3 regions of the Agrobacterium sp. rho-13.3 genome follow, and region 3 is predicted to be linked to each of the others. Evidence: predicted binding sites of a transcription regulator. Region 3 holds the regulator's gene; each other region holds the start of a gene.

What was found. Region 3 encodes PhoB, which activates phosphate uptake and scavenging genes when phosphate is short. Its sites were predicted from a motif close to TGTCATNNANCTGTCAT; they were not measured.
Positions count from the first base shown of each region.
Region 1: the regulator PhoB is predicted to act here: its motif matches at 5,294-5,310, upstream of phnC (phosphonate ABC transporter ATP-binding protein).
Region 2: the regulator PhoB is predicted to act here: its motif matches at 1,941-1,957, upstream of RMR16_RS13850 (alkaline phosphatase).

Region 1 is NZ_CP192780.1:43,969-51,526, reverse strand. Features, by position in the region: gene RMR16_RS27290 (relaxase/mobilization nuclease domain-containing protein) at 1-688, shown strand, start outside; gene RMR16_RS27285 (Y-family DNA polymerase) at 719-1,996, opposite strand; gene RMR16_RS27280 (LexA family protein) at 2,001-2,438, opposite strand; gene RMR16_RS27275 (restriction endonuclease) at 2,545-3,120, opposite strand; gene RMR16_RS27270 (Fic/DOC family protein) at 3,135-4,322, opposite strand; gene RMR16_RS27265 (antitoxin VbhA family protein) at 4,385-4,591, opposite strand; partial or broken gene tnpB (IS66 family insertion sequence element accessory protein TnpB) at 4,991-5,173, shown strand; gene phnC (phosphonate ABC transporter ATP-binding protein) at 5,394-6,203, shown strand; gene phnD (phosphate/phosphite/phosphonate ABC transporter substrate-binding protein) at 6,200-7,048, shown strand; gene phnE (phosphonate ABC transporter, permease protein PhnE) at 7,119-7,558, shown strand, end outside.
Region 2 is NZ_CP192774.1:2,858,975-2,866,532, reverse strand. Features, by position in the region: gene dnaK (molecular chaperone DnaK) at 1-1,660, opposite strand, end outside; gene RMR16_RS13850 (alkaline phosphatase) at 2,015-3,772, shown strand; gene RMR16_RS13845 (hypothetical protein) at 3,866-4,330, shown strand; gene RMR16_RS13840 (ABC transporter ATP-binding protein) at 4,333-5,013, shown strand; gene RMR16_RS13835 (ABC transporter permease) at 5,015-6,271, shown strand; gene RMR16_RS13830 (MFS transporter) at 6,315-7,558, opposite strand, start outside.
Region 3 is NZ_CP192774.1:109,026-116,583, reverse strand. Features, by position in the region: gene RMR16_RS00575 (GcrA family cell cycle regulator) at 1-292, shown strand, start outside; gene RMR16_RS00570 (DUF6481 family protein) at 726-1,115, opposite strand; gene RMR16_RS00565 (hypothetical protein) at 1,152-1,376, opposite strand; gene RMR16_RS00560 (cold-shock protein) at 1,589-1,798, opposite strand; gene phoB (phosphate regulon transcriptional regulator PhoB) at 2,157-2,840, opposite strand; gene phoU (phosphate signaling complex protein PhoU) at 2,873-3,589, opposite strand; gene pstB (phosphate ABC transporter ATP-binding protein PstB) at 3,675-4,490, opposite strand; gene pstA (phosphate ABC transporter permease PstA) at 4,566-5,888, opposite strand; gene pstC (phosphate ABC transporter permease subunit PstC) at 5,885-7,369, opposite strand.

The DNA.
Region 1 (7,558 bases), on a different replicon from region 3:
AGACAAGGAAATTCGTTCGCGAGCTGATGTCATGGTTGCATTCCATGATGATACAAATCATCCGCATGCACATGTCACCGTTCGAGGTAGGCAGCATAACGGAAGAGCATTCAATCCCGGCAAGGCCGTGCTTTCAAAGTATCGGGAGCAGTTTGCCGAGGCGTTGCGGCATCGAGGGATCGAGGCTGAGGCTACGCCTCGCTTCGCTCGCGGGCGCAGTATGAAGTCAGACCGACAGGAGTTTAGACACATGCGCGCGCGTGGGCTTACCCCACGCAACGAGAAACGGGCAATGGAGCAGGCTTACAAAGAACTTGCCCGAGGCGGCGCACGGACATCAGGCGCGGCACGCAGGGAAGGGCAGGGAGCGCGAGAGCGTCCTTGGGAGCAAGCGGCGCAGACGAAGAATGCAGGGGTGAAGATGGTCTATAGGGCGGCAGCTCGTGAGCTTGCCAGTAGTACCAGCGTTGCTGACCGACAACTGGCGTTAAAGGTCGAGGCTTTCGCGCAATCGATACCGGAGCCAAGATTTCAGCGTGACATGTATCTCAGTCTTCTTGCAAAACAGATACGAGACCATTCACAGAGCAAAACTGTGGGGCTGGACCGAGACGCTGGCAAGCCGCCTGAAAGCGGTGAGAGAGGCATTACGGGGCCAGAGCGCGGGGGCGGAGGTCGGACGCGTTAGTGGGCGAGCATGCCGGCGAATAAGAACGGATTACGTCCGCACGATAGGCAGATCGGCAAGCTTCGTCGTATAGCGGGGACTTCGCATGTCCGCCTTAGTCGCGAAGGGCTGTTTAAAGCCCTCTGACGCGAGAATAAGCGTCTTCTTGCCCCATCGATCGTTGACGGCATCAAGCGCAGCGGAAAGCCGTCCCGATCGCTCCTGCTCGTGTGCAAATAGATCGACAGGGGCCAGCTCGGCCGGGATAAGGTCGTCCAGGATCACGCCCGCCTTTGTGTAGGCGAAACCGTTCCCCTGCGGATCACCCTTCCATGCTCGGGCAACACAAGCCAAAGCAGTGCCGACAAGGGCAAATGTCGAACTCGACGGCGGCGAAAGCCGCGCTGTTCTCGACGTGCTGTCGCGGGCGCTGCCATTGTGCGGATTCGTGTGAAAGAAAACCTGCATATGGGAGGCGACAAGGCCATGATCGCGGAGCTTTTCAGCAGCTCGGGTCGCATGGGCCGTGACGGCCTGTTGCAGAACGGCAAGGGAGGTCATCGGGCTGCCCGCCGATCTGGTGACAGCCATCCCCTTACGGGTCGGTTCCACGTCCTGAATGTCGATGCATCGCAAGCCGTTCAATTCGGATACGGTACGCTCAAGAACGACGGTCCCAATTTTGCGGGCGAGTGGCAAAGGCATGTCGCGCAGCTGCGCGACAGTGTTTATCCCAATCTCACGCAGTTTTGCCGTTGTCCTCGATCCCACGCCCCACACCTCTGAAACATCGGTGCGAGCCATACAATAGGCCGCAATCTCGGTATTCATGAGGTCGGCCACGCCATCAAAAACCGGGTTTTTCTTGGCAATAAAGTTGGCGAATTTCGCCATGGTCTTCGTCGGTCCTATCCCTACGCATGTAGGAATTCCGGTGTTCTGTCGCACCACGGCCCGCATCTCGGCGGCATGGTCGAGCATCCGTCCGCCAAAGCCAGACAGGTCTACGAACGTTTCATCGATCGAGTAGATTTCTGTTCGCGGTGAGAACTCGGATATCGTCGCCGCTACCCTACGGGATATATCACCGTAAAGGGTGTAGTTTGAAGAAAACAGTCGGATGCCATGTTCCTTCGTTTTCTCGCGAAAATGGTGCGCGGGTTCCCCCATGGCGATGCCAAGGGCTTTTGCCTCGTTGCTGCGGGCTACAGCGCATCCATCGTTGTTTGATAAGACGACAACCGGCTTTTCTCGCAAGCGTGGATCGAAAAGCCGTTCACATGAGACGTAGAAATTATTGCAGTCGATCAGGGCGATGGGTTCGGCCATGGCTCTACTCGACCGGATAGCGGCGAGCAATCCCGGCCACAACGCCGAAAATCTCTGTGCTGTCGAGCACAGGCAACGGCGGATAGTGTTCGTCGGAGCGGGCTTCATGCCAAAGTCGGCCATCCCGACGGGTCAAAACCTTCAAGAGCATGTCGCCGTTGTAAAGGGCGAGGACGGTTCGACCTGGCTGCACCTTTCCTGCTCGGTCGATAGCAACGAAATCGCCGTCAAGAATGCCAGCGCGGCTAAGAGAATTGCCGCTCACGCGATACCAGAAAGTTGCGTGTTCGTGGCGTATTATCCACGCGATCAAGTCAACAGGATCTTCTAAGTCATCTCCTGCGGGAGATGGGAAACCAGCTGAAACCATTAGGCCCGCGGTGCGGATTTCCCTCACGAGGTATTCGACTGGAATGAGTTCGACGGTCGCAAGAGCGGTCATGAATGGCTCAGTATCGGCGTAAGAGGGTTACTTTTGTTCTTACTATGTTCTCCAATCATCGCGAGTCAATTCACGAATTCCGAGGGCAGCGAAATGATTATTGGGATCAGGGAATAGACAGAGGCACTTCGCGGATGGTTGACCGCTCCTGCTCAATCATTCCAGTATTCAGAAAATCGAGTAGTTTCTGCCCGCTCAATATGATCATGCGTGGGTCTTGAGACGCAAGTTCTTTTGCCCCCGCCCCGGTTTTGCCGGTGTGAATGAAAAAGCCCTTACAGTTTTTGGCCGCGATCACGGCGCTGAACGCAGCAATATGTTGGCGGTTTATATGCTTGGCATATCGTTTCGCTTGGAGAAGATGAGTTTCACCATTGATCTCGACCATGCCGTCAATTCCGCCATCGCCACTGTAATGCGTGTTGCGAAGTATCGTATGTCCGCGCCTTTCAAATGCTTCGAGAAGCAATTCTTCGAAGGTGAGAGGGTCGATCTTTCGCAGGTAGGCCAAACGTTGCGGCATAAGCGGAATGGTATTGATCTTAGCCAGGACACGGCGGGCTTGTTCCTGCTTTCTTAGATGCCTGCGTATCCGCGCCTTTGGTCTCAGCAGCCGACGCAGGAATATACCTGCAGCGATAATGAGCGCGATGGCGATAAGCTTTATTTCGTGATCTTGCATCGGCTGACGACGCCCTATCGCTCGCGTCCATGGTCAGATGAGCGATCACTGTCCGGAGGCGCGGGATCAGAGCTTGGACGATCAATTTCGCGGTTTCGCTGTAGAGTAGGGGAAGGGATCTCAATGCCATTGGCGATCATCCCGGCAATTTTTTCACGAGCAACTGTTACGGCCTGGCCGATAGCATCTTTATCGTTTGGATATTGTTTTGCTGTCTTTTCGGCCACGTAATTTTCGAGAGACACAGCTTTGCGCAACTCCGGATCGTTCATTAGCTCAGTCCTCGACCCTTCGAGGTAGACTCGGGCTTTTGCATGGCCGGAGAAATCGGAAGTCGCAACGAAATCGACTTCCATTTCATCTTCGAGTTTATGAGAGAAGTCGCGCCGATCTGCGACAACGATGAAATTCTCGGCCGCGATCTTGATGGTGAGTTCGTCATGTCCGACGAGATGGCCGGCAACTCGATCTCCTGGGAGGGCCGTACGAACGTCGTGTTCCATCGGATCCTCGCCATATTCTCTCAGCATCCCAAAGGCTGCTCTTATGGCTCCCTGCCGATTTGTGTCAACAGCATCAAGAACAGCATGGGCGAGAGCCCTGCTATCGGCATCTCGGATCGCTTCTTTTGAACCTTCGATCATTCGGGCCTTGCTCACGACATCAAACTGCACGTCGTGGCCTAGTTCACGCCCCAGCTCCGCGATGAAGGTTTCCTGTGTACGTCCATTTCCCTCTCTGAAAGGATGTACATAGTTCAAGTCACCGAGGACCTTACCAGCCATCTTGGCGAAGTCGTCGGCGCTGATACCGTCGAGTTTCTTCAGATCACGCAACTCTTTGAATGCGTCGGCCAAACCCATGTCAATCTTCTGGCCTGGAAGGAAGCTAGTGCCAGCCTTGCTCAGAGAGCCAATAGGCGGCATGCGCTGGCCGTCAACAATGGGCGTTTCTGCACGCGTATGACCGGCCCACTCATAGACGTCCTGAAATATGTGGCGATGGATAGCCTTCAGGTGATCGGCATCAAAGTTGCCCTTTGGCCCATCACCTTCACGAATCTCAGCAATGCGGAAGGCGGTGGCGCGATACTCTTCCTCGCGCAGCTCTTTGCCAGAGGTAATCCCAAAGCGGTTTCGCAGAACACGCTCTCCATCGGGCTTGCCTGATGGATTTGGATAGCAGAACGGATCATTGCTCATGAAAAGTCTTACTCATAAAAATGGCCGCCCTTTAGGCGGCCGTTAGATTGTATGTGGTGATGTCAGGCCTGCTGTGGAGGACGTACAACCTGCAAACGATACTGATCGCGGGTAATGTCACCGTTGACATAGGCTTCCGTTGCAGCCTCAAGAACAGGGTCGTGTTTGTAGCCCTGTCTTGCCACTGCGGCCCGGGCCTCGTCTGTGGCGCGGCGACGCTTGGCGATGGCTTCCGGCGAGCGATCAGGAACGCTTTGATGAATATTCATGCTCAAACCTCCGATTAGTGTGTTTTAATACCATTAAATTGGATTAAAGTCAAACAAAATCAAACTGTTGGCTATCTATCTCGGTTCTGATCGCGATTATTTTGTCGGGTAGCTTCGCGCTCCATATCTGTAGCGGCTTGCCAACATAAGCGCCTCTGCTCGCAAACATCGGCATTTTCTGCTCGAATTATCTGACAATGGAGCGGGCGTCGTGCTCACGCTCTTTGCCAATGTGCTCGCAAACATCCGGGTCTGCTTGCAAACATCCGCCACGTGCTCAGATTAATTGCCAGCGACGGCATGGTCAAACCGGGACGCCTGCCTGTCGTAGTTGCTCGGTCAGCTGACGGGAATATTCGGGATCAAGGGTGCCCGCCAGGAAGGCGCGGATATACGGACATGCGCTGTGGCTTTCCCTCCTTGGCGCTTCGGGTGCAGGAGGTTCTGCAGCATGATTCGTTGTCAGGGCATCTCTTCGTCTTCAGGGGCCGCAGATCGGATATTTTGAAGATCATCTGGCATGATGGTCTGGGCGCCTGCCTTTTTACCCGGCGGCTGGAGAAGGGCCGGTTTATCTGGCCGAATATGGGATAGCATCCGTCAAGGTGGTGTAGAATTGGGACCGGGCCGTCATGATCAGGCGGCTCTGGGTGAAATTTCTCCATCGCAGCTACGCGAGGAGGTAGAGCTGAGTTTAAGTGCTGTCATTGAAGTTTCACGAGCCTGATAAACGGACGTCATATGTCGCCCATAGTGATGCAAATATTCAATCGATGCACCACTAACGATCAGGATTATTGTGATGCTGGCTCTGAACGGAGTTGCCGTGACCTATGCCAACGGCACCCAAGCTTTGAAGACAACGACATTGACGTTCAACCAGGGTCAGTTCGTCGTGCTCCTCGGTAGATCCGGCGCAGGCAAATCTACCCTCATCCGGACACTCAACGGCTTGGTTGCGCCGACGTCTGGTTCGATCACTTCTAACGATATTGGTGCTCTGGATGCGGAAACTAAGCTTCGCATTCACCGAAGGCGAACTGGGATGATATTCCAGCAGCACCAACTCATAGGGCGCTTGAGCGCGCTCGACAACGTCATGACGGGCCGCCTGGGCTACCACTCTGGCTGGCGTACGTTGTTCCCTATGCCGCGTTCGGATCGAAGGCTGGGGTTGGAATGCCTTGAACGCGTAGGCCTTCTTGATAAGGCTCTCGTCAGGGCGGATCAACTATCCGGCGGTCAGCAGCAACGGGTGGGCATTGCGCGCGCGCTGGTCCAGAAGCCCCAACTGGTCCTTGCAGATGAGCCCGTTGCAAGTCTGGACCCTGAAACGGCTGTCGAGGTCCTGTCGCAGCTTCGCGAAATATGCACAGCCGACGGCATCACTGCTGTGATCAGCCTTCATCAGATCGATCTAGCTCGCCGGTTCGGCGACCGGGTCATTGCTATGCGCGACGGGGAAGTGGTTGCGGACGCCGCTGTCGACGAACTGACCGATCAAATGTGTGCGTCGATCTACCGCAGCGCCCCAAGAAATCCGACCACAACACAAGATTTGTCCAACTACGAGTATGATCAACCTTTAGCTGCCATGGAGGCCGCATTATGAAGAAGCTTCTGTCCCTCGCATTCCTCGCCGTTCTTGGCTGGAGTTCGTTGGCGCATGCTGGCTCAAATCCAGAGACATTGCGCGTCGCGTTGCTACCGGACGAGAACGCCGCCACTGTCATCAAAAACAATCGTCCTCTCGAGGAGTATCTTGAGAAGACACTCGGTCGGGAGATTGAACTGATCGTAACGACCGACTACTCGTCAATGATCGAAGCGATGCGTTTCGGCCGGCTTGAGTTGGCTTATTTCGGGCCGCTCTCTTACACGCTCGCGAAAACCAAGGCTGATATCGAGCCTTTCGCAGCACTTATGAAGGATGGCGAAACTACCTATCGCGCTGTAGTTGTCGCCAATGCAGAGGCTGGCATCGAAAGCCTTGAAGATGCAAAAGGGAAAAAGGTCGCGTTTGGGGACGTGGCTTCCACCTCAAGCCACCTTATCCCGAAATCTATGCTGCTTAAGGCCGGAGTTGAGGCTGGAAAAGACTATAGCGAGAACTTCGTAGGGTCGCATGATGCCGTGGCTATTGCAGTGCAGAATGGCAATGCTCAGATTGGCGGACTTTCGTTGCCCATCTACAATTCAATGGTCGCTCGTGGCACCATTGATCCTAAGAAAGTTATCGCCCTCGCCGAGTCCGATCCGTTCCCGCAGTACCCCTGGACCATGCGGTCGGATCTTGACACTTCGTTGAAAGAGGCGATCACCAAAGCCTTCATCGACCTTAAAGACGAAAAGGTATTGGCATCCTTCAAAGCCGATGGGTTCGCTCCGATCGATGACAAAGCCTACGACGTCGTCCGTGAGCTCGGTAAAGTGCTGAACTTGGACCTGAGTCAGTAAGGCGCGTTCGAGACAGTTTCTCACCTTTCGACGCAGGCGCTGGCCTGCGTCCTTTCTTCCAGGATATGTGATGACACAGCCGTCGGCCGACTACGACTCTATCCTTCAACATCAAAACAAAGCTTGGACCAGAGCTGGCGTGATCGCGTTGGCAATTGCGTGTGTGATCATTGTTAGCAGTTATCACTCCGGTCTTCTTGATCTGGAGCGTCTGGGATCTGGGTTTCCTGCGCTCTGGCAGCTCGGTACGGAAATGTTTCCCCCGGATTTCAACCGAGGCTTGGAGTGGATCAGCCCTCTCATCGACACTCTGGCGATGAGTATAGCTGGGACTGCGATCGCGGTACTGATATCACTTCCAGTTGGCTTTTTCGCCTCAGGGAAAACAGCACCCAACGCTGTCATCTATATGATCTCGCGTGGATTGTTGAATGGTCTACGGTCGATCCCGGAGCTGATTATGGGCATCGTCTTCGTGGCGGCAGTGGGATTTGGAGCGCTCCCAGGCGT
Region 2 (7,558 bases), 330 kb from region 3:
CGGAAACCTTGTCACCATACTCCTTCACCGACTTCTCGGTGGAGTGGATGAGGCTTTCGGCCTGGTTCTTGGCTTCTACACCGGCGCGACGCTTCTTGTCGGCTTCGGCATTGGCCTCGGCGTCCTTCACCATCTTGTCGATGTCGGCGTCGGAAAGACCACCAGATGCCTGAATGCGGATCTGCTGTTCCTTGCCTGTTCCCTTGTCCTTGGCGGAAACCTGCACGATGCCGTTGGCGTCGATATCGAATGTGACTTCGATCTGCGGAACGCCGCGTGGTGCTGGTGGCAGGCCAACGAGGTCGAACTGGCCAAGCGACTTGTTATCGGCAGCCATTTCGCGCTCACCCTGCGAAACGCGGATAGTCACAGCAGACTGGCTGTCTTCAGCGGTCGAGAAGGTCTGGCTCTTCTTAGTTGGGATCGTCGTGTTACGGTCGATCAGACGTGTGAAGACGCCACCCAGTGTTTCGATGCCGAGCGACAAAGGCGTCACGTCGAGAAGCAGAACGTCCTTGACGTCGCCCTGAAGAACGCCAGCCTGAATGGCAGCACCCATGGCAACAACTTCATCCGGGTTCACACCCTTATGCGGCTCTTTGCCGAACAGTTGCTTGACGATTTCCTGAACCTTCGGCATGCGGCTCATGCCGCCGACGAGAACGACTTCTTCGATTTCAGCCGCGGTCAGACCAGCATCCTTGAGCGCTGCCTTGCACGGTGCAACGGTACGCTGAACGAGATCGTCAACCAGGCTTTCGAACTTGGCGCGGGTCAGCTTCAGTGTCAGGTGCTTAGGACCGGTGGCATCTGCCGTGATGAATGGCAGGTTGATTTCGGTCTGCTGCGAAGACGACAGTTCGATCTTTGCCTTTTCGGCAGCTTCCTTGAGGCGCTGCAAAGCTAGCTTGTCGCCCTTCAGGTCGATGCCCTGATCCTTCTTGAATTCACCGGCCAGGTACTCGACCAGACGCATATCGAAGTCTTCACCGCCAAGGAATGTATCACCATTGGTAGACTTCACTTCGAAAACGCCATCGCCGATTTCCAGAACGGAAATATCGAAGGTACCGCCGCCCAAGTCGTACACGGCAATCGTCTTGCCTTCCTTCTTGTCGAGGCCATAAGCCAAGGCCGCAGCCGTTGGCTCGTTGATGATGCGCAGAACTTCCAGACCAGCGATGCGGCCAGCATCCTTGGTGGCCTGACGCTGGGCATCGTTGAAGTAGGCAGGAACCGTGATGACGGCCTTCTCAACCTTTTCGCCGAGGTAGGATTCAGCGGTTTCCTTCATCTTCTGAAGGATCATCGCAGAGATTTGCGATGGGGAATAACCCTTGCCCTGCGCCTGTACCCATGCATCGCCATTGTCGCCCTTGACGATCTCGAACGGAACGAGGCCCTTGTCCTTTTCGACAGTCGGGTCTTCGTAACGGCGACCGATAAGGCGCTTGACGGCAAACAATGTGTTGGTTGGGTTGGTGACGGCCTGACGCTTTGCAGGCTGACCGACCAGACGCTCGCCATCATCGCTGAATGCGACCATGGAAGGGGTCGTGCGCGCACCTTCTGCGTTTTCAATAACTCTAATGTCCTTGCCGTCCATCACTGCGACGCAGGAATTGGTCGTGCCAAGGTCGATGCCGATTACTTTTGCCATTCTCTTCTCTCCTTGAAGCGAGTTGTCGGAACCCCGTGAGGCATTCCACTGACGACTCCTTGACTTGGATGGTCTTCATGTTTGTGCAGCATTCTTCAACGCTGTTCTGGGGCGTATATAAGGAGCGATTTTTCCCGCTGCAAGGCAGATAGATGCGTCCACCGCAGCAAAAATCAAGAAATGCAGCTCTGAACAAAACACATAAGGGGTCACAACCGCCTTGGATGCTGCAAGAATGTGAAACAACCGGGTTGCGCGGCTTCGAAAGATTCGCGCCAACCGTCATGTCTCTGTCATGCGCGATGCCTATAGGCGGGAAGCCTTTTCATAAAACATCACTCTATAGAGGTTATCATGCGCAAACTTCTCGCCGCATTCATTGCCACCACGGTTCTGGCCGGCGCCGCACAGGCCGCAACCGTCTATCCTCTTGATCGCGCGACCATTCTTAACGGCTCGCCGTTTGATTTCAAGGTCGAGTTCAAAAACGTCGTAAAGCCTGAAGACCTCAAGATCACCGTCAATGGCGAGGATTACAAAACCGTTTTCGGTGCCGACGTCACATTCGTTTCTGAAGAAAAGGGCAAAGAGGACAAGGTCCTCGGTTCCGCAGTCCTATTGCGCGGTCTGACAATTGCCAAGGCTGGCGATTATCAGGTTGAGGTTTCTGCTGGTTCTGAAACCAAAAAGGTCACATGGACAGTTTATGGCACGGGCGAAGCGCCAAAGGCCAAGAACGTCATCTTCCTTTTGGGTGATGGTCTCTCGGTTGCTCACCGCACCGCTGCCCGCATCATGTCCAAGGGTATGACCGAAGGCAAGGCGAACGGCCGCCTGAACATGGACGAAATGGACCGCATGGCCTTCATCGGCACGTCTTCCACGGAAGCCGTCGCGACCGATAGCGCCAACACCATGTCTGCTTACATGACCGGCCACAAGACAGCCGTTAACGCTCTTGGCGTTTATGGCGACCGCACGCCTGCAAGCCTTGACGACCCTAAGGTCGAAACGCTGGCAGAAGCCCTGCGTCGCCAGACGAAAAAGTCCATCGGCATCGTCACCACATCGGAGTTGCAGGACGCCACACCTGCCGCCGTTGTCTCCCATACCCGCAAGCGCGGCGACAAGGCCGAAATCACGGGCATGCTGCTGGATGTCAAGCCAGACGTCGTTCTGGGCGGTGGTTCGGCCTATTTCCTTGGCAAAGACACACCCGGTTCCAAGCGCAAGGACGACAAGGACTACATCAAGCTGTTCAAGGACGCTGGCTACACTCTCGCCACCGACAAGAGCGAGCTTGAAAAGGCAGAAGGTTCAAACACCGGAAAGCTTCTCGGCCTGTTCCACACCGGCAATATGGACACGCTTCTCGACCGCAACTTTCTCAAGAAAGGCACAGTCGACAAGTTTCCAAATCAGCCCGGTCTGGTCGATATGACCAAGGCTGCCCTGGGCGAACTGTCGAAAAATCAGGACGGCTTCTTCCTGATGGTCGAAGCGGCCAATATCGACAAGATGTCTCACCCGCTGGACTGGGATCGCGCCGTTGTCGAAACCATCGAATTCGATAAGGCCATCGGCGTTGCACGCGAGTTCGCTGCGAAGAACCCGGACACGCTGATCGTCGTCACCGGCGACCACACGCATGGCGTTTCCATCATCGGCACAGTCGATGACGAAAAGCCCGGTGATGAAATGCGCTCCAAGGTCGGCACCTATGCCGAAGCCGGCTTCCCGAACTATGAAGACAAGGATGGCGATGGTTATCCTGACCGGGTCGACGTCAGCCGCCGCCTGTTCCTCAATTCCAATAATGGTCCAGACCATTACGAAACATTCCGTCCAAAGCTGGATGGTCCTTTCGTTCCGGCAATCCAGAACGAGAAGAAGGAATATATCGCCAACGAAGCCTATAAGAACGTTCCCGGTGCGGTTTTCGTGCAGGGCAACATTCCCAAGGATGGCGATAGCGGCGTTCACGCTGTTGACGATATCGTTCTACAGTCCACCGGCCCCGGCTCGGAAGGCTTCAAGGGCTATATGGAACAGAGCGACGTTTACCGCGTGCTGGCCGATGCCTTTGCACTGAGTACAAAGCAGACGCAATAATAGCGCTTGAACAACAAACGATCCGGCTCGCATGATGTGGGCCGGATCGTCTTCGTTTAGATTAACGCGGATAGATCGAAATCGGAGATCGTCATGGTGCACCCTCCATTTCTGCTTTCACGCAGACAGTCTTTGAAACTGGCCGCCCTGTCGGCATTCACGCTAGGCGCGGACCGGGCATCTGCCGCTCCATCGCCGCTGACCTTTGATGAAATGTACGGCAAGATCGGCGTTCTGGGGCTGGAGTTTTCCGAAAAACTGAAGGCGCTGGCTGGCAAGGAAATCCGTATGAAAGGCTTCATGGCTCCACCCTTGAAGGCTGAAGCTTCCTTTTTCGTGCTGACGGAAATCCCAATGGCGCTCTGCCCGTTTTGTTCGTCGGATTCCGACTGGCCGGACAATATCGTCGTCGTATATCTCTCCGAAAAACAGACCTTCGTGCAGCCAAGCACCACGATCGATGTAACGGGAACTCTCGAACACGGCTCATGGACAGACCCGGAGACAGGTTTTGTTAGTCTCGTGCGTATCAGAGATGCACAATATTCGGTGTCTTGAACATGCTGTCTTTGACTATATCCGATCTGACCGTTTCTTTTGCCGGCCTGGCAACGCCTGTCTTGCGGATCAATGAGTTGAAGGTTTCCGCCGGGGAAACCATGGCGATTACCGGCGCATCCGGCTCAGGCAAAAGCACCTTCGTCAATATCATCACCGGTCTAGAACGTGTCCGTCAGGGGCATGTGACTTGGAGCGATCAAGAGATTTCCGGGTTAACCGAAACCCGACGAGATCGCTGGCGCGGCGAGAATGTCGGGCTGGTCATGCAGGAGTTTCATCTGCTGCCGGGCCTCTCCGCCATTGAAAACGTCCTGCTGCCGGTTCGTCTGAGCCGCGCCATGTCCAACGTATATGCAAAGCGTGCGGCATCTCTGCTTGAAAAAACTGGCTTGGGTCGACCGGATCAGAAAATCGATACTATGTCACGCGGCGAGATGCAGCGTGTGGCGATTGCTCGCGCATTGCTGAGAAAGCCCGGTGTCATCGTCGCCGATGAGCCCACCGCAAGCCTTGATCCAGACAATGGAGAGGCCATCGGTCGACTGCTGGTCGATCTTGCGCAAGCAGAGGGCACGACACTAATCGTCATCACGCACGACAGGCTTCTGGCGCAACGTCTCGAGCGCCGTATTGAACTCTCCAATGGCCGTATCCTGACCGACACCGCCGGGAACCTCTGATATGATACGTTTTATTTTATCCGATCTGCAACGCCTTTGGGCCGGATCGCTGGTTGTCGTGCTGTTGGTTGCCTTTGCAACGGCCCTTGGCGTTACTGTGACATTGCAGGAACGGGCGCTTCGACTGGGCACGGCCCGCGCTGCCGATAAGTTCGATCTCGTCGTCGGTGCAGCGGGCAGCGAAACGCAACTCGTCCTGTCGTCAGTCTTCCTGCAAGCGGCACCCCTACCGCTCGTCAGCGGCGACACATTGGCGTCTCTGACGAGCGACCCCCGCGTCGCGTGGGCAGGCCCTGTCGGCTTTGGGGATTCGTTTGCTGGCTACCCAATTGTCGGAACAACCACCTCTCTGATCGACAATACATCCGGTGGCTTTCTGGAGGGCCAAGGTTTTGCCGATGGAGAGGGCGCCGTCATCGGCTCTGCCGTCGACTTGCGTGTCGGGGCAAAGATCAAGCCTATGCACGGCACTGCGGAAGAGGGTGGCCATACCCACACCGAGATCGTTTATCACGTTCAAGGCCGGCTAAAGCCCACGGGCACACCGTGGGATCGTGCCATTCTGGTGCCGATCAGTTCCGTCTGGCACATTCACGGCATGGATCATTACGAAGGTGCAGAGGATCACGCCCATGAAGCGGATGGTGAACATCATGAAGGCCATGCCCATGATCATGTTGAGGGTGATGAGGCGGCACTGAATGAGACATTTACGTCTGAGACGCCGGGCGTCCCCGCCATTCTGGTGAAACCGAAAACCATTGCGGATGCCTACAAGCTGCGCCAACAATACCGTCAGGGAAATACCCTTGCTGTGTTTCCGGGAGAAGTCCTGACCAAGCTCTATGCCACGTTGGGAGATGCGCGTGAGGTTCTGTCTGTTGTCGCCATCGGCGCTCAGGGGCTGGTCGCGGCATCCCTTATTCTCGTAACGCTGACCCACATTGTGCAAAGGCGAAAACAGATTGGCGCTTTGCGCGCATTCGGCGCTCCGCGCTCGTCCATTTCGTTGATTGTCTGGACGGAGTTATTCGCGCTGTTTGCCACGGGTATCGCGCTTGGTTTTGCAATCGGATTTGCAGCGGCAAAAATCATCACCGCAATGCTCGTCGCAAAAAGCGGCGTCGTCATGCCGGTTGAATTTGCCAAAGCCGATTTAACGCAAGCTGCGTTGCTGCTTGCCGTGGCTGCCGGTCTTGCGATTTTGCCCGCATGGCTCGCCTACCGCCAATCACCCGCCGAGGCGCTGCGCGGATAAGCAATCACCGAATCGCGCAACACCGGACTGGCCTCGTTTGGCATCAATGCGGATCTATATGGGCCTTGTGGAAAATATCATCCTGCGGAGGGATCGCCTGGCGTTCAATCATACGGTGAACGCGGGGGCGTGTGGCTCCGCGATGCAGCGCCAGAATGCTGTCCCAGCTTTCCGCATCCGCATGGGTGCGCCGGTGGTTGTGGCGCACATATTCCACCCACGTCGGAACATGATAGATTTCCGTCCAGACATCCGGGTTTTCCAGATCGCGCATCAGCGTCCAGTTCTGTGCGCCGTCGCGCAGTCGAATGCGCCGCCGCTCCACCATGATCGCCATAAACTCCGGCAGATCGGAATCATCGATTTCGTAATCGATCAGAATGGCAATCGGGCCGCTACGGGGTTTGACATCAAGGCGCAGGTTGGGCTCGACGAACCGATTGAGCGGATCAAGGTTGAGTGATGCGAAGGCAGGCATGGTCAACTTGAAGCCCACCAGAACACCCAGCAGCATCAACACGCACGAGCAGAGCAGCGAATAGGACAGGCCATAATTTTCGGCCAGCGAACCCCAAAGCCAACTGCCCATGGCAATGCCGCCGAAGGTCAATGTCTGGTAAAGCGACAGCGCCCGACCCACCACCCAGCGCGGCGTGGACAACTGAACGATGGTGTTGAACAGCGACAACGCCAGCACCCAGCTTGCGCCGGAAACCGTCAGAACAAGTGCAGTGAGAATAGCGCTGGTGCTGATGGCCGTCACAGCCGCGCTGAAGGCAAAACCAAGGAATGCGACGCGTACGATCCATTCGCTGCTCAATGTTTCACGCAAACGTGCACTGATCAGCGCGCCACCAATCGCACCGACGCCGAACGCGCCAAGCATGATGCCATAGGTCAGCGGGCCACCCTGCACCAGATCACGCGCAACAAGCGGCATAAGGGCAAGAATGGCACTGGCAGAAAGGCCAAACAGAAAACCGCGCACCAGAACCTTGCCGATATTCGGTGACATGGCGACATAACGCATACCGGCGGAAATGGCGGCGAAAAGCTGTTCACGCGGCAGTGTGGATGTGTTTTTTGGCGGCTGCCATTTCACCAGCGCGTAGATCAGCGTGAAGTAGCTGAGTGCGTTGACCAGAAAAGCCGCCGCAGCACCCGCCAACGCCACGATCACACCGCCGATGGCAGGGCCGACGCTGCGGGTAATGTTGAAGCCGACACTGTTGAGCGTCACGGCTGCGGGTAGATCTTCACGCGGCACCATCTCTCCCACCGATGCCT
Region 3 (7,558 bases):
GGCCCGTCCGGTTGCCCGCACAGCAGGCGCAACCGCGTTGCAGGACGATGCGGACGTCAACACGGCAGAGGTTTTGGAATACCGTCCGACAGCCATCAGCAATGCCGTACTGCCAACCTCGCTTCGCCTGACGCTGACGGAACTGACAGAGCGCACGTGCAAATGGCCAGTTGGCGACCCTTTGAAGGACGACTTCCACTTCTGTGGCTGTGACGCGTCTGAAGCATCGCCCTATTGCAAGTTCCACGCCAAGATGGCTTACCAGCCGGTCAGCGAACGCCGCAGGGCTTGATGCCAGCGACATTATCGATTGGAAAAGCGGGTCTTCTGATCCGCTTTTTTATTGCGATTTTTTCGCGGAGCACGCTGTGATCCTTCAGACGAAAGCGCATGACTTTGCCAAGTCCGTCGTGCTGATTTGAATTGGACAATGGGAGAAGGTTGGTGGCATTTTCGTGCACGCCTAGAGTATTTCCGCCTTTCTCCGAAACGCGAAAATACTCTATCTATTTGTTTTGACGCATTATCCGGGCGCAAAACTGCTTCGAATTTTTGCTGGAAATGCTCCAGGACATGAGCTTCCGATCACGCAAGCTCATGTTAAATCTTTTGTGGCGCAGCAGACGAGAGTGCCGCGCGTCTCGCGGACGCGCAGAGGTCGCTATACCATATTCAACCTGCGCATTGTCATTCCCCAAAACCGACGCCGATTTTGGGGCAATGCATTAGCCTTGACGGGCTTTGCGGTTGGCATAACGGCGATCGCGCTCTGCCTTGCGGGCAGCTTCGTCCTCAAGGACGCGGGCGATGCGGTTTTTGTCAGCCAGTTTGCGTGCGTCAGCTTCAGCGTTGGCAGCGGCTTCGAGTTCAGCCTCGCGCTGCGCGGCTTCGGCTTCGATGCGCTTCTGCTCTTCGATTTTCAGCTGTTCGCGCTCAAGGCGGCGAGCTTCACGAGCTTCCGCAATTGCAGCTTGCTCTGCCTGTCTGGCTTCACGGGTCGGCTCGGCAGCTTCTTTTGCGGCACGAAAAGCCTGAAGAAGAGCAGCCTTGGCTTCCGCAGCAGCGCCACGACGGTCGGAGACTTCATTGTTTCTAATGTTTCGAACGTTTCTCAAATCTCTATTCCAGTTGATGCGTCACGCCGACAGAAGTCAGGATTTTTTGACGCGTTTTGGTGGGGCGATTGCCGGTGGCTTCTTGCTGTCTTCCAATTCTTTCGCAAGACGCGCTTCTCGCAGCCGAATGGTCTTTTCTTCACGGGCCTGCGTGATGGAGTTGAGTTCATCAACCGCATGACCACGCGCGAAAAACTGAGTTTGCGTTGCGCCGAACGCAATCTCGGCCTGTTTGCGAGACTTGCTATGTGCATCAGTCATTGGAATTCCCTTCCTATCGCATCGGCCTGAAAATCGGAACGATTTTCGACAAGTCCGGTGCGTATATTCAGTCGCCTAGAGTGTCCGCAGAGACCCAAGGGGGTGGCCGGCAAGCGGCACAAAAAAAGGCCAGGCAATGTGCCTGACCTCGATTGGTTTCACGCTTTCAACAGTGCCAGTACATCCGTGGTCAAGGGAAAGCAGATTCCGAATTATGCAGCCTGAAGGTTGCAAGCAGACATTTTGCCCGACTTGTTGTCGCGCTCAAGGTCGTAGCTCAGCTTCTGGCCTTCAACGATTTCGCGCATACCTGCACGCTCTACAGCGGAGATGTGTACGAATGCGTCTGTGCCGCCGTTGTCAGGCTGAATGAAGCCGAAGCCCTTAGTGGAGTTAAACCATTTTACTGTGCCTGTGGTCATAATGAACCCTTTCAAAGCATAAGTTATAGATCACAGAACTGACGCCCTGTGTGCGAGTATAGCGATTTTTTTGAAAGGAAGGGTTAGTTCAAAACGCGGTGCTAATCGCGCGGCAACCAAAGCTCAGCAAGCAAAATATCGATATCGCAGTGATATAGCTTTAGCGATTGATTGTCAAATTTAATCTTTTGCTGATGAAATATCAGGGTCAACAAGCGCGGGTTGAAAAGGCTTTATTCAGCGCTGTGGGCAAGTAAATCCCGGCGAATACGGACGCTGAAATATCCGTCGCCCTTTGCCCTACCGGCACCTCCCCGACGGTGGGGAGGCTAATGATCACGTGGCCTCTTGTTGGCTATCACGCTTCCATGGAATATCCCGCGCCGCGCACGGTGCGGATCACATCCTGCATATTGGAGAAGTTGAGCGCTTTGCGCAGGCGCCCGACATGGACGTCGACGGTGCGTTCATCCACATAGATATCGTGACCCCAGACACCATCGAGAAGTTGGGAGCGCGAATAAACACGACCGGGAGATGCCATCAGGAATTCCAGCAGGCGGAACTCGGTTGGCCCAAGGCGCACTTCGCGGGTCTTGCGGTGAACACGGTGGGTTTCCCGATCCAGTTCGATATCGCCACATTTCAGCACGGAAGACAGCACTTCCGGGCGGGCGCGGCGCAACATGGCTTTCACACGCGCCATCAGCTCCGGCGTGGAGAACGGCTTGACCACATAGTCATCCGCACCCGTTGCCAGGCCACGAACACGTTCGCTTTCCTCACCGCGTGCCGTCAACATGATGATCGGCAGGCGTTCGGTCTCTGGACGCATCCGCAAGCGACGGCAGAGTTCGATGCCGGAAACGCCGGGCAACATCCAGTCGAGGATCAGCAGGTCCGGCGTGCGTTCCTGCAAGCGGATTTCCGCTTCGTCACCACGCGGAATGGTGTCGACGTCGTAACCTTCGGATTCCAGATTGTAGCGAAGAAGAACGCTCAAAGCCTCTTCATCTTCAACAACTGCGATTTTCGGCACCATGGGCATGAAACTCCGCCAGTCTTATCTGTGGCTTACTCGGTGACTGCGCCGAGTGTGTTGGAACTATCGTCCTTCGGACGCTCACCCTCAGGCTGGCTGCCGGTGGCCATATAATAGATGGTTTCCGCGATGTTGGTGGCATGGTCACCGACGCGCTCGATGTTCTTGGCGCAGAACAAGAGGTGTGTGCAGGTGGTGATGTTGCGCGGATCTTCCATCATGTAGGTCAACAGCTCGCGGAACAGCGAGGTGTACATGGCGTCGATTTCCTCGTCGCGCTCGCGGATGGCCTGCGCCTTTTCTGCGGAGCGCGTGGAATAGACGTCCAGCACTTCTTTTAGCTGCACCAGCGCCAGTTCGGACAGATGCTCCAGACCGCGGGCCAGCTTGCGCGGCACACCGGTTCCAGACACTGCGATCACGCGCTTGGCCGTGTTCTTGCCCAGATCGCCAACGCGCTCCAGATCGGCTGCGATGCGCAGTGAACCGATGATATCGCGCAGGTCGGACGCCATAGGCTGGCGTTTGGCGATGGTGACGATGGCCTTATCGCCGATCTCGCGTTCTGCGTGATCGAGGATGGCATCATCCGAGATGACCTTCTGGGCCAGCGCCATATCCGAATTGACGAGCGCGCGCACCGCATCGGCACACATCTGCTCAGCCAGACCGCCCATTTCGGCAATGCGGCGGCTGAGGAACTTCAGCTCTTCATCGTAAGCGGACATAATATGCGAATGTGTCGGCATGTTCGAATTCTCCAGTTTCGTGGCGCGCTCCACAAGCCCTATCAGGCTCAAGCGGCAGCGCGATTTCCTCACAGCAATGGCTGGATCAGCCGAAGCGACCCATGATGTAGTCCTGTGTGCGCTGGTCATCCGGGTTGGTGAACATCTTGTCGGTGTCGTTCTCTTCCACCAGATGACCGAGGTGGAACATGGCCGTGCGCTGCGAAACGCGGGCAGCCTGCTGCATGGAGTGGGTAACGATGACGATGGTGTAATTGGCGCGCAGTTCGTGGATCAACTCCTCCACCTTGGCCGTCGCAATCGGGTCCAGCGCCGAGCATGGCTCATCCATGAGGATGACTTCAGGGGAAACAGCGATGGCGCGTGCGATGCACAGACGCTGCTGCTGACCGCCGGACAGACCCGTGCCGGATTCATGCAGGCGATCCTTGGCTTCGTTCCAGAGACCGGCCTTCTGCAAGCTGGCTTCAACGATCTGGTCCATATCCGCCTTGTTGCGGGCAAGACCATGGATGCGCGGGCCGTAGGCGATGTTTTCATAGATCGTCTTCGGGAATGGGTTCGGCTTCTGGAACACCATGCCAACACGGGCGCGCAGCTCCACCACATCGATGGCTGGATCGTAAACATCGTCCTCATCCAGCGTGATCTTGCCGGTGACGCGGCAGCCATCGATGGTATCGTTCATGCGGTTCAATGTGCGCAGGAACGTGGACTTGCCGCAGCCCGAAGGACCGATCAGTGCGGTAACGGTGTTTTCGCGAACGTTCAGGTTCACATCGTAAAGGGCGCGTTTTTCACCGTAATAGACGGAAACGTCCTTGCCGATCATCTTGTATGAAACTTCATTCATTTTCTTGTCCAGCGCCTTTTCAACTGCTGCTTCCGACAACATGTTCATAGCTTCAGCTCCTTCTTAGAGCGTTTCGTCGCATTTCCGAACGGAAAAACCATCTCCACTGTGTGTGGAGATGCTCTACCAGCGCCGTTCAAAGCGGCGACGCAACAGGATTGCGCCAACATTCATGACGATGAGGAACATAAGCAGGATGATGATAGCGCCAGAGGTTCTTTCAACAAAGGCACGCTCAGCTTCGTTCGCCCACATGTAAATCTGGACCGGCAAGGCCGTGGATGGATCCATGGGTGTTGTCGGATAATTCGCGACGAAGGCCACCATGCCGATGAGCAGCAGCGGTGCGGTTTCGCCAAGGGCATGTGCCAGACCGATGATGGTGCCGGTCAGAATACCGGGCATGGCCAGCGGCAGCACATGGTGGAAAATCGTCTGCATTTTCGACGCGCCAAGGCCAAGGGCTGCGGCGCGGATGGATGGCGGCACGGCCTTCAGGGCAGCGCGGGTGGCGATGATGATGGTGGGCAGCGTCATCAGCGTGAGAACCAGACCACCCACCAGCGAGGCCGAGCGCGGAAAGCCCATGAAGTTGATGAACACCGAAAGGCCAAGCAGACCATAAACAATGGACGGAACGGCAGCGAGGTTGTTGATATTGACCTCGATAAGATCCGTCAGGCGGTTCTTCGGTGCGAACTCTTCCAGATAGATGGACGCGGCAACACCGATCGGCAGCGACAACACCAGCACGATGAGCATCATGTAGAAGGAGCCGATGAGGGCCACGCCCACACCTGCGGCTTCCGGACGGCTGGATGCGCCGTTGAAGAAGATGCCGGTGTTGAACTGTTTGGCCATCTGGCCACTATCGGTCAGTTGTTTCATCCAGCCAAGCTGCTGATCGGAAACGCGGCGGTTCGCCTCGTTCACGGAGAGATCGACCTGGCCTTTGACGGCGCTGTCGATATCTCCCGCAGCGAGCAGGGACACGTTGCGTGTGGTGCCGATCACGGATGGATCGGACACGACGATGTCGCGAAGCTGGGTGCGGACACTGTCCGAAATCAAGGCGTTGACAGCTTTCAGACCATCGCGGTTATCCGGCGAAACACCCAGCACCTTTGCCACGGCATTGCGGGCGATGACGGGATAGTTGGCCGTCATCAGCTTGCCTGGGTTCTGGGCGCGGACGTTATCGGGGTCGATAACCTTTTCGGAGAACTCGACCGGCACCGTAATCATGGTCTGCTGGAAGGCCGTATAGCCTTTGCCGACGACGGACCAGAGAAGCAGGGCCAGGAAAAGCAGGCCGAAGGAAATCGCGGCAAGTCCGTAAGTCCGGAAGCGGCGCTCGGCGGCGTAGCGGCGCTTGATGCCGATATCGCGACGGACCTTCTTCGTTGCGGCTGGGGCATTGATACCCGAAGTCACGATGTCGGTCATTCGTACTGCTCCCGGTATTTGCGCACAATATAGAGCGCGTAGATATTGAGGCAAAGCGTGATGGCAAAGAGTGTGATGCCAAGCGCGAAGGCAACCAGTGTCTGTGGCGAGGTGAACTCAAGGTCACCCGTCAGCTGGCTGACGATCTTGACGGTCACAGTCGTCATCGGCTCGAACGGGTTGAGTTGCAGGCGGGCGGCAACACCGGCAGCCAGAACCACAATCATCGTTTCACCGATGGCGCGCGAACCGGTCATCAAAATAGCGCCCACGATGCCAGGAAGGGCGGCGGGAAGGATGACCTTTTTGATCGTTTCCGATCGCGTCGCACCAAGTCCAAGCGAACCGTCACGCATCGCTCCAGGAACAGCGGTGATGATGTCATCCGACAGCGAGGAGACGTAAGGGATCAACATGATGCCCATGACGAAACCGGCGGTGATGACGCTCTGTGCCTGAATGAAGTTGGAGTAGTCGCCCGTGGCCAGACCGTTGATCTGCGCGGAGATATCCCGCAGGAACGGGCCAACGGTGGTGAGCGCGAAGAAGCCGTAAACGATGGTTGGAATACCGGCCAGCACTTCCAGCAGCGGCTTTACCACAGAGCGGAAACGCGGCGTGGCATATTCCGCCATGTAGATGGCCGAAAACAGACCCACCGGAACGGCAACCACCATGGCGACGAAGCCGATGTAGAGCGTACCAGCCAGCAGAGGAATAAGACCGAACTGACCCGAGCTATCCGTGGAACCAGCCGCAGCAAAACGCGGATCCCAGACGGTTCCAAAGAAAAACTCGTGGGCCGGCACCATGTTGAAGAACTGGATCGCCTCCGACAGCATCGACAGGACGATGCCGACCGTCGTGAGAATGGCGATGGACGACGCCAGCACCAGAGCGCCGAGAATAACTTTCTCGACCGTATTGCGTGCACGAAACCGTGGTGCAATGCCGCGCAGAGCATAAACTGCGCCACCGATTGCTGCACCGAACACCACAAGGATCATCCCGATACGGCTGGCTGTCGTCAGCGCGTTGAGCGTTTCGGCCGCCTCGATCATGTAGGGCTGAGGATCACCCGCGATGGCAACGCCCTTGGCGCCGAGCAGCGGACGCACCGCGGCGGGATCGGCTTTCGCCTGCTTGAACTCATCCGGCGTCAGAAGCGAAAGGCCGCGGGCAATCGAGCCGACCATGCCATAGCTCAGGCTCTGCTGGGCTTCGGACTGCGCCTTGATCTCATCGGGAAATCCGCTGCGCACCGACGATGTGACGATAAGCGGGCTGATAACAAGCCACAGGCCCAGAATGAGCGCCGAGGGGATGATAGCCCAGATCAGAACATAGGAGCCATGATAACCGGCACGGGAGTGCATGGACGATGGACGACCGCCCGCCAAAGCCACGGCGCGGCGCGAGCCGAGCAGATAGCTGGCAATGCCGATCAGCGCCAATATCAGCAAAAGGATGGATGTGTTCATGGAAACTTTCCTTGGCGCACCAACAGGCGCGATGCGGGTATCAGACACGTTCAGAGAAGAAAACGGCTTTCAGCGTGTTAGGCATGGACGTGCCGTCTTCTTATTTCGGCTCAAGTATTCCGGGTTGATACATCATATTTATCAGCGGCTTGGTCATATGATAAATAGGAACTGTCAACCCACACAAAG